One region of the Mesorhizobium sp. LNJC391B00 genome, then DNA from elsewhere that is predicted to be linked to it. Evidence: predicted binding sites of a transcription regulator. Region 1 holds the regulator's gene; each other region holds the start of a gene.
The links. Region 1 encodes PhoB, which activates phosphate uptake and scavenging genes when phosphate is short. Its sites were predicted from a motif close to TGTCATNNANCTGTCAT; they were not measured.
Positions count from the first base shown of each region.

Region 2: X750_RS148320 (RNA degradosome polyphosphate kinase) is a predicted target of PhoB. The motif match lies at 1,762-1,778, and genes of this name have one in related genera.
Region 3: ugpB (sn-glycerol-3-phosphate ABC transporter substrate-binding protein UgpB) is a predicted target of PhoB. The motif match lies at 1,481-1,497, and genes of this name have one in related genera.

Region 1 is NZ_AYWI01000011.1:122,070-125,346, forward strand. Features, by position in the region: gene pstA (phosphate ABC transporter permease PstA) at 1-23, shown strand, start outside; gene pstB (phosphate ABC transporter ATP-binding protein PstB) at 41-865, shown strand; gene phoU (phosphate signaling complex protein PhoU) at 907-1,611, shown strand; gene phoB (phosphate regulon transcriptional regulator PhoB) at 1,628-2,317, shown strand; gene X750_RS141080 (ROK family protein) at 2,348-3,277, opposite strand, start outside.
Region 2 is NZ_AYWI01000006.1:282,671-285,947, reverse strand. Features, by position in the region: gene X750_RS148310 (FAD-dependent monooxygenase) at 196-1,434, opposite strand; gene X750_RS148315 (zinc-finger domain-containing protein) at 1,454-1,699, opposite strand; gene X750_RS148320 (RNA degradosome polyphosphate kinase) at 1,933-3,277, shown strand, end outside.
Region 3 is NZ_AYWI01000013.1:76,979-80,255, reverse strand. Features, by position in the region: gene X750_RS139815 (EAL domain-containing protein) at 1-1,080, opposite strand, end outside; gene ugpB (sn-glycerol-3-phosphate ABC transporter substrate-binding protein UgpB) at 1,560-2,870, shown strand; gene ugpA (sn-glycerol-3-phosphate ABC transporter permease UgpA) at 2,942-3,277, shown strand, end outside.

The sequences.
Region 1 (3,277 bases):
GCCGGTTCGAGCGGCGCTGGTAGAAAAAAGGCAATTTGGTATGAACATCATGACCGAACAGTCCCTTGAGAATGCAGTGGGCGACAAAATGAACGCCAAGTCGAACGAAGTCATCAAGATGCGCGGCGACAAGGTCGGCGTCTTCTACGGCGAGAAGCAGGCGTTGTTCGACGTCAATCTCGACGTCCGCCAGAACCAGGTGACGGCGCTGATCGGCCCGTCCGGCTGCGGCAAGTCGACCTTCCTGCGCTGCCTCAACCGCATGAACGACACCATCGATTCGGCGCGGGTGACCGGCAAGATCACGCTCGATGAAGACGACATCTACGACAAGAACATCGATGTCGTCGAACTGCGCGCCCGCGTCGGCATGGTGTTCCAGAAACCCAACCCGTTCCCGAAGTCGATCTACGAGAACGTCGCCTACGGCCCGCGCATCCATGGGCTGGCCAAGCGCAAGTCCGACATGGACCAGATCGTCGAGCAGAGCCTGAAGAAGGCGGCGATCTGGAACGAGGTCAAGGACCGCCTGCAGGAGCCCGGCACCGGCCTGTCCGGCGGCCAGCAGCAGCGCCTGTGCATCGCGCGCGCCATCGCCGTGTCGCCGGAGGTGATCCTGATGGACGAGCCCTGCTCGGCGCTCGATCCGATCGCCACCGCCCGTGTCGAGGAGCTGATCGACGAACTGCGCCAGAACTACACGATCGTCATCGTCACCCACTCGATGCAGCAGGCGGCGCGCGTGTCGCAGCGCACGGCGATGTTCCATCTCGGCTATCTCGTCGAGGAGGGCGCCACCGACAAGATGTTCACCAACCCCGACGACAAGCGCACCCAGGACTACATTACCGGCCGCTTCGGCTGAGCCGTCCGGCGGGTGAATTTTCAGGCACGAGGACCAAGATCATGGGTGAACATACCGTCGCCTCCTTCGATGAAGAGCTCGGGCAGATCAGCAAGCTGATCCGCGACATGGGCGATCTGGCAGGCTCGATGGTCAGCGGCTCGACCAGGGCGCTGCTCAATTCGGACAATGCGCTGGCACAGCGTGTCGTTTCCGACGACGCCATCATGGATGCGCGCCAGCGCGAACTGGACGACCGCGCCATCACGCTGATCGCCAAGCGCCAGCCGATGGCCAACGATCTGCGCGCCGTGGTCGGCTCGATCCGCATGGCCGGCGACCTCGAGCGCATCGGCGATCTCGCCAAGAACATCGCCAAACGCGTCGGCACCGTGGGCTTGAGCGTCACGCCGCGCGACCTCTCGCACTCCATCGATGCCATGGCGCAGCTGGTGCTGATCCAGGTGCAAGGCGTCGTCGAGGAATATGCCGCCACCGATGCGGCAGCTCTTGCAAAACTCAGGAATGACGACGAGCGCATCGACGTCAAATACACGTCCGTGTTTCGTGAGCTCTTGACCTACATGATGGAAGACCCTCGCAACATCACCGCCTGCACGCATCTCTTGTTCTGCGCCAAGAATCTTGAGCGCATCGGCGATCATGTCACCAACATCGCCGAAAATGCGTATTATGTGCTGACCGGCCAGCAATTGCCCGCCAATCGTCCGAAGCAGGACGAGACGGCGATGGCCACGCCGGCCTGATGAGGGTGAACTGCCTATGATCGCGCCACGCATCATGGTCGTGGAGGACGAGGAGCCGCTAGGCGTGCTCCTCCGCTACAACCTCGAATCCGAAGGCTATCACGTCGAGGTGGTGACACGCGGCGACGAGGCCGAGATCCGCCTGCAGGAAAACGTGCCCGATCTCCTGGTGCTCGACTGGATGGTGCCCGCTGTTTCCGGCATCGAGCTCTGCCGGCGGCTTAGAGTGCGGCCCGAAACCGAGCGGCTGCCGATCATCATGCTGACCGCGCGCGGTGAGGAAAGCGATCGCGTGCGCGGCCTGTCCACCGGTGCCGACGACTATCTGGTCAAGCCATTCTCGACGCCGGAGTTCATGGCGCGCGTGAAGGCGCTGCTGCGCCGGGCCAAGCCGGAAGTGCTGTCCAGCGTGCTCAAGGTCGGCGACATCGTGCTCGACCGCGAGTCGCACCGTGTCTACCGCAAGAAGAGCGAGATCAGGCTCGGACCGACCGAGTTCCGGCTGCTCGAATTCATGATGCGCCATCCCGGCCGCGTGTTCTCGCGCAGCCAGCTGCTCGACAATGTCTGGGGCGAGACGATCTACATCGACGAGCGAACCGTCGACGTCCATGTCGGGCGCTTACGCAAAGCGGTCAACAACGGCCGCATGCCGGATGTCATCCGTACCATTCGCGGCGCCGGCTACGCGATCAGGGAAGACTAGGATGCTGCGCGTCGCGCCGTTGCCGGCCATTCAGGCGACATGCTTGCCGGATTTGGCCTGAATGCCCGGCGCGAAAATCTCCTGATCGACGAAGCCGAGCGCGCGCATGGCACAGCCTTCGCGGATCAGCGGCAGCTCGTTGGGCTCGGTGTCGAAGGAGATCGACTTCGAGTGCTGGCCGCCGGCGGTCTGGGCGATCGCTTCGCGCAATGCCGGCTCGATCAGGTCGAAGGCGGCGGCGCTGACGCCAACCATGGCGACAGGCGCCGGGTCGATCAGCGCAAACAGGCTGCCGAGGCCGAAGCCGAGCGCCTCACCGGCCTTGCGATAGGCTTCGCGCTCCGGGCCATCGGTTTCGCGGGCGCGCGCGGCGAGTGCGCGCATATCAGCGTCGCCGATATCGACCGGCTCGGCATCTTCGCTCATCATTTTGGCGCTGCGCCAGATGGCGTAGTTTCCGGCATAGGCCTCGACGCAGCCGCGCCGCCCGCAGCGGCAGAGCGCGCCGCCCGGACGGTGGATCATGTGGCCGAACTCGCCGCCCGAGGAATGGGTGCCGGTGAACAGTTCGCCTTTCAGCACCAGCCCCATGCCGATGCCGTGCGACAAGAGGATCGCGATGAAATTGTCGCGGTAGCGCTCGGGCTGGCGCCATTGCAGGGCCACCGCCATCATATTGCAGTCGTTCTCCATGGTGGCAGGAATGCCGAATTCCGCTTCCAACATGTCGGCGAAGGCAATGTCGGTCAGTGGCGTGATTGGCGACCACAGCATGGCCCGCGCCTGCGAATCGGTGATGCCCTGGATGCCCATGGCAATGCGGGCGATGCTCTGGACATCGAGGTCCGGGTCCGCGAGACGCCGCCCGACGATTGCTACGCATTCGCCGATCAGCTCGTCGCGCGGCATGGTCAGCGTGTCGAGCCGGCGCTGTTCTTCCGCGACCACCTGGCCGGCATA
Region 2 (3,277 bases), on a different contig from region 1:
GATCTTTTGAAGTCAGCGGGACAGCACCCCCCTCTGGCCAGCCGGCCATCTCCCCCGCAAGGGGGGAGATCAGCCGTTTTGCCCGCGGCGCTCCTGCTGCAACGCCGGCGATTTTGGCGAAGGCGACGGCGACATCCAATCTCCCCCCTTGCGGGGGGAGATGTCCGGCAGGACAGAGGGGGGTGGGAAGGATCGCTACGTCGACGATCTAGACTGCCGAGTGTCCGCTCGCCATCCATAGAGCCAGTCGAGGTCGGCGGCGAGCTTGTCGGGCGAGCGCATGGCCAGGAACAGATTGCGGGCGATCGCCACCGGGCCGGCAGCATGCCAGGCGAGGCGGTTTACGGCCCCACGACGCGCGGCCTTGGCGACACGCGGCCGCCGAAGATTTTCCCAGATTTGAAAACTTCTGAGCAGATCGCCAGGGAAATCGGCGATAGCGTCGGCAAGCGTGATGGCATCTTCGATCGCCATTGCCGCGCCCTGTGCGGCAAACGGCGTCATCGCATGCGCAGCGTCGCCGATCAGCGCGATGCCCTGCGGGCTCGTCCACCGCTGTTGTTCGACGGTGTGGATCGGAAAGGCCGTCCATGGGCCGGCCAGTGCCACGAGCTTCGTCAGGCCCGGCGCGGTGCCGCGCAGGGCAGCCGTGAGGATCGCGGGATCGGCATGGCCCGACCAACCTTCGGCCATGCGCTCACCCTTGGTGAAGGCGGCGAGATTGAAGGCCCGGCCTTTGCTGACGGGATAGGCGACCATGTGGAAGCCTGGATGCAGGAACGTGGTGACGCAGTCGGCGGCGCCGATCGCGACAAAGGCTTCGCCGGCGGCGCTCTCGGCCGCGATCGTGACTCGCCAGGCGAGTTCGCCCGAAAAACGGCTTTTGACGAAGTCCTCGCCTGCGAGTTGCGCCCTGACTGCCGACCAGACGCCGTCGGAGCCGACCAGCAGTTTGCCGCGTGCCTCGATCTCGCGGCCGTCCACTTCGGCGGTCACGGCGACATATTGCGCGTCTTTGACGATGCGGGTCACGCGGGCGCCGGTGATGAGCTCAATCTCCGGCCGTTCGGCCATTTGCGCCAGCAGCGCTGCCTGCAGATCGGCGCGGTGAGCGACGAGATAAGGCGCCTGCCAGCGCGCTTCGGCGGCTTGCCCAAGCGGTACCCGCGCCAGTTCGCGCAGCGTCCCGGCGTCCTTGAGCACGACCGCTTCCGGCCGCAACGCTGCGGGCAGCAGCCGGTCGAGCACGCCGAGTTTTCCAAGAATGCGTGTTGCGTTGGGCGAAAGCTGGATGCCGGCGCCGGCCGCGTCTAGGTGCTGTGCCTGTTCGATCAGCTTTACCGGATAACGCCGTCCGGCGAAGGCAAGGGCAGCGGTCAGCCCGGCGATGCCGGCCCCGGCGATTATGACCTGCCGGGACCTGATGTCTTCCATCGGGCTTGTCGCGGAAGGATCAGGCGGCCTGGTCGATATAAAGGCAACCGGCCGGCAGCGTTTCCGTCGCCCTCAGCTTCGCCGAATAGCGGTAGAGCGTCGAGCAATAGGGGCAGACCTTTTCATTGTCGTCGCCCATGTCGAGGAACACGTGTGGATGGTCGAAGGGCGGGTTGGCGCCGGTGCACATGAATTCCTTGACGCCGATGTCGATTGCCGGATGGCCCGCATCGTTCTGGAAGTGGGGAATGGAACCGCCTGCCATCGTCGTCTCCTTGATCTCGTCGAAAAGCATCTGGAACATAACAGACCTGTTTGCAAGATCGATGAAATGAAACTGTCGCAAAAGCCTGTCAGAGGATACGGTGAGCCGGTTAAGTGCATGTCCCTGAAATCGGAATGGTTTTCGCCGAAGGGCCATGCGTCACAAAAGCGTGTTAGAGGCATGGCACGTCCAGCGGCGCTCCAAGGGACGGTTGGCGGGGAAGAGCAGGAACCATGAACGAACTGAAGCCGGTGCAGAGCGAATTCATCAATGTCGAGGTGGCGAGCCCCGAGGGCGGCAACCCCGATCGGTTCGTCAACCGTGAGTTCTCCTGGCTGCAGTTCAACCGGCGTGTGCTCGAGGAATCACAGAACGAGCACCATCCGCTGCTCGAACGCGTCCGTTTCCTGTCGATTTCGGCCGCCAATCTCGATGAATTCTTCATGGTCCGCGTCGCCGGCCTTGCGGGCCAGGTGCGCGAAGGCATTGCGCTCAAGAGCCCCGACGGCCGCACGCCGGAGCAGCAGCTGGAACAATTGCTGCGCGAGGTCGAGCGGCTGCAGGAGGACCAGCAGAACAGCCTTTCGGCGCTGATGTTGCTGCTCAACAAGGAAGGCATTGAGAGCATCACCCGCGATGCACTGACCAAGGATGAGAAAGTCTGGCTGGAAGATCATTTCCAGGACCAGGTCTTCCCGGTCCTGACTCCACTGTCGATCGACCCGGCGCATCCGTTTCCGTTCATTCCCAATCTCGGCTTCTCGATGGCGCTGCAATTGCGCCATCGCAAGAATGGCGAGGAGATGAGCGCGCTTCTGCGCCTGCCGGTGGCGCTGAAGCGCTTCATCCGTCTGCCCGACCGCAAGCAGCACGTTCGCTTCATTCCGTTGGAGGAGGCTGTCGGCCTCTATATCGGCAAGCTGTTCCCCGGCTATGAGGTCAAGGGTTCCGGCACCTTCCGCATCATCCGGGACAGCGATATCGAGGTCGAGGAAGAGTCGGAAGATCTCGTGCGCCTGTTCGAGACGGCGCTGAAGCGGCGCCGCCGCGGTTCGGTCATCCGCATCGAATTCGACAAGTCGATGCCCGGCGAATTGCGCGAGTTCGTCGCCGGCGAGCTTGGCGTCTCTTCGAGCCGCATCAGCGTTCTGACCGGCCCGCTGGCGCTCAGCCAGATTTCCGAGATCGTCGCCGTGCCGCGCGACGACCTGAAGTTCACCCCCTACAATCCGCGCTTTCCCGAGCGCATCCGCGAGCATGGCGGCGACTGTTTCGCGGCCATCCGCGAGAAGGACATCGTCGTCCACCACCCCTATGAATCCTTCGACGTGGTGGTCCAGTTCCTGCGCCAGGCGATGGCCGACCCGGAGGTGGTGGCAATCAAGCAGACGCTCTACCGCACCTCCAACGACAGCCCGATCGTGCGCGCCTTGGTCGACGCGGCCGAGGCCGGCAAGTCGGTGACCGCCCTGGTCGAGCTCAAGGCGCGCTTCGACGAGGAAGCCAACATCCGCTGGGCGCGCGACCTCGAACGCGCCGGCGTCCAGGTCGTGTTCGGCTTCCTCGAACTGAAAACCC
Region 3 (3,277 bases), on a different contig from region 1:
CAGGATCTCCTGCTCGGCCTTCCTGCGTTCGCGGATGTCGCGCACGGCGACCACGCTGTGCCGCTTGCCGCAATAGTCGATGCTTCTGGCGATAAGTTCGACGGGGATGGTGGCGCCGTCATGGGCTCTGAGTTCGGCTTCCTGTGCCTGTCCGCTGCAGTCGGACATGCCGGCCGCGGTGCGTTCGCCGAAGAGGTCGCCAAGCAGCATCGCGTTCAGCACTTCCGGCGCAATGCCGGTGAGTGCCGCGATGCTGTCATTGGCGCTGACGATGCGGGCGCCGTCGCAGACGATCAGCCCCTCGACGGCGGCGTTGGCGAGGCCGTGCATGCGCTCGGCCTCGAGCTTGTGACGCCGGAAGCGAAGGTCGATCCACAATGCTGCGGCTGAAAGCACCAGGATAGCCATGCTGACTGCAGCGGCGGCGAAGGCCTGCGACACCGGTTCGACCGTGAACTGCGATATCTCGATGGAGGAGTCCGGGAAGATCGACACCGCGCCCATGGCGATGAAGTGCAGGCTGCAGATCGCCAGCGTCAACAGGATGGCGGCGGCGATTGTGGCCTGCATGGACGGCCGTCGCAACACGACCAGCAGCGCCAGCGCGGCGAGGGTGACGCCTGTCAGCACCGAGACGCCGACCAGCAGCGGGTTCCAGACGATGCGCCCTTCGACCTCGAAGGCGGCCATGCCGATATAGTGCATGGCGGCGATACCAGCGCCGAGGACCGCGCCGCCGACCAGAGGGTAGTCGATGCCCCGGCGCAAGGTGGCGATCCACATGCCCGCAGCGGTCAGGGCGACGGAACCGGCGAGCGAAAGCGCCGACATTTCCGTATTGTAGGCGTTGGGGATTCCGGGAGAAAAGGCAAGCATTGCGATGAAGTGCGTCGCCCAGATACCGAAGCCGGTGGAAGTGGCTGCTATCATCAGCCAGGTATAGCGGTTGCGCTCGCTCGAGCGGTCGACATGGCGAAGCAGGTTGACCGCCGAGAAGGAAGAAATACCGCAAATGAGCGCTGCCAGTGCGACCAGTCTCAGATCGTGCTCATGCACGATACAATTATAGACCGTCAGCATCTCGCCCCACCTGCTCTCCCACAGCAATCAAGCCGTCCACTTGATTAGTATGCCGCGCTTGACGAAGAATCGGTTATGCGAACTACAACTACAGCGGGTTTTTCGGGTTGTACCTTGCGGCGATCCTGTCTCATTCCAGACGCACGGTTACAGCAGCGCCTGGCGCGATGCCGCTCGGCCGATCTCGATCTGGCCGAGCGCCGGTATGGCGGCCGCACGGTGCAGGTGCGTGGCGCTGTCACGCGGGCCCTTCACGCATCGCTGGGCGGTCGGCGATCCTTGCAGGCCCACCATGCCCCATTCTATCGCTGAGCCGGCTTGGCATTTCTCTCTGTCCTCGTTGCAAGGCGAAGGGGCGCGAAGTTAGCCGGGTATGAAATTCACGAAACAGCAACAAATCCGTTGTCCGATTGTCATCAGCGACACATATTGCCTTTGCGGGAGTGCCCCTTTCGCCAATGACAAACGGGAGATGAAACATGAAGTTGTTCGGCTTTGCGGCCGGTGTTGCCGCCACCTTGACCCTGCTTTCCACCACCTCCGCCTTCGCCGCCACCAAGATCAGTTGGTGGCATGCCATGACCGGCGCGAATGCCGAGGTGGTCGACAAGATCGCCAAGGATTTCAATGCCAGCCAGAGCGACTATGAAATTCTCCCTGTTTTCAAGGGCACCTATCCCGAAACGCTGAATGCCGGCATCGCTGCCTATCGTGCGGGGCAAGCGCCCGACATCATCCAGGTGTTCGACGTGGGTACCGGCGTCATGATGGCAGCCGAAGGTGCGATCAAACCGGTGGCCGATGTGCTGACCAGCGCCGGCGTGACCTTCGACAAGAGCCAGTATTTGCCCGGCATCGTCGGTTACTATTCGAAGCCGGACGGGACCATGCTGTCCTTCCCCTATAATTCCTCGTCGCCCATCCTCTACTACAACAAGGATATTTTCCAGAAGGCCGGGCTTGATGTGAACAACCCGCCAAAGACCTGGAACGAGGTGTGGGAAGCCGCCAAGAAGATCAAGGCGAGCGGCGCCGCTTCCTGCGGCTATACCTCGACGTGGTTGACCTGGATCCACCTTGAGGCCTTCGCGGCCTGGAACGACGTTTCCTATGGCACCAACCAGAACGGACTTGCCGGAACCGACGTCGAGCTCAAGATCAATGCGCCGATCTTCGTCAATCATTTCCAGGCGCTCGCCGACCTGGCCAAGGACGGCACCTTCAAATATGGCGGCCGTACATCCGAAGCCAAGCAGATCTTTCTTGCCGGAGAATGCGGCATCTTCACCGAATCGTCGGGGGGTCTCGGTGACATCGTCAAGTCGGGCATGAACTACGGCATCGGCCAGCTTCCCTATGATAGTGACGCCAAGGGCGCGCCCCAGAACACCACGCCGGGCGGCGCCAGCCTGTGGGTGTTCGGCAACAAATCGGACGAGGAATACAAGGGCGTCGCGGCGTTCTTCTCCTACCTGTCCAAGACCGAAGTGCAGGAGTATCTGCATCAGAAGTCGGGTTATCTACCGGTGACGCTCGCTGCCTATGAGGCGACCAAGAAGTCCGGCTTCTATGACAAGAACCCGGGCCGTGAGACGCCGATCCTGCAGATGCTGGGCAAGGCGCCGACCGAGAACTCGAAGGGCGTGCGCCTCGTCAACCTGCCGCAGGTGCGCGACATCGAGAACGAGGAGTTCGAGAAGATGCTGGCCGGCCAGCAGACTGCGCAGCAGGCGCTCGACAACGCGGTCGCACGCGGCAACAAGGCGATTCAGGAAGCGATCGGAAACTGAAGCGATTTGTCAGTTGAACCTCGTCCACGCGGACCCGCGTGGACGATTTCCTGCACAGCGAGGGAATCACCCTGTCTCCACGCGTCGTCTTTCCCAACAAGACCCTGCCTTATCTGCTGGTGGCGCCGCAACTCGCCATTACGCTGATCTTTTTCTACTGGCCGACGGGGCAGGCGCTCTACCAGTCGATGCTCAGGGAAGACCCGTTCGGGCTGAAGAGCAAGTTCGTCGGGCTCGCCAATTTTCGCAAGGTGCTGGCCGACCCGGCCTACCTCAACTCGATCAAAGTTACGCTGGTGTTCTCTCTGGCGACCGCGATGGTCGCCATGGGTGTGGCCCTGTTGCTTGCCGTCATGGCCGAGAAGGTGGTGCGCGGCAAAGGCCTTTATCGCACGCTGCTGATCTGG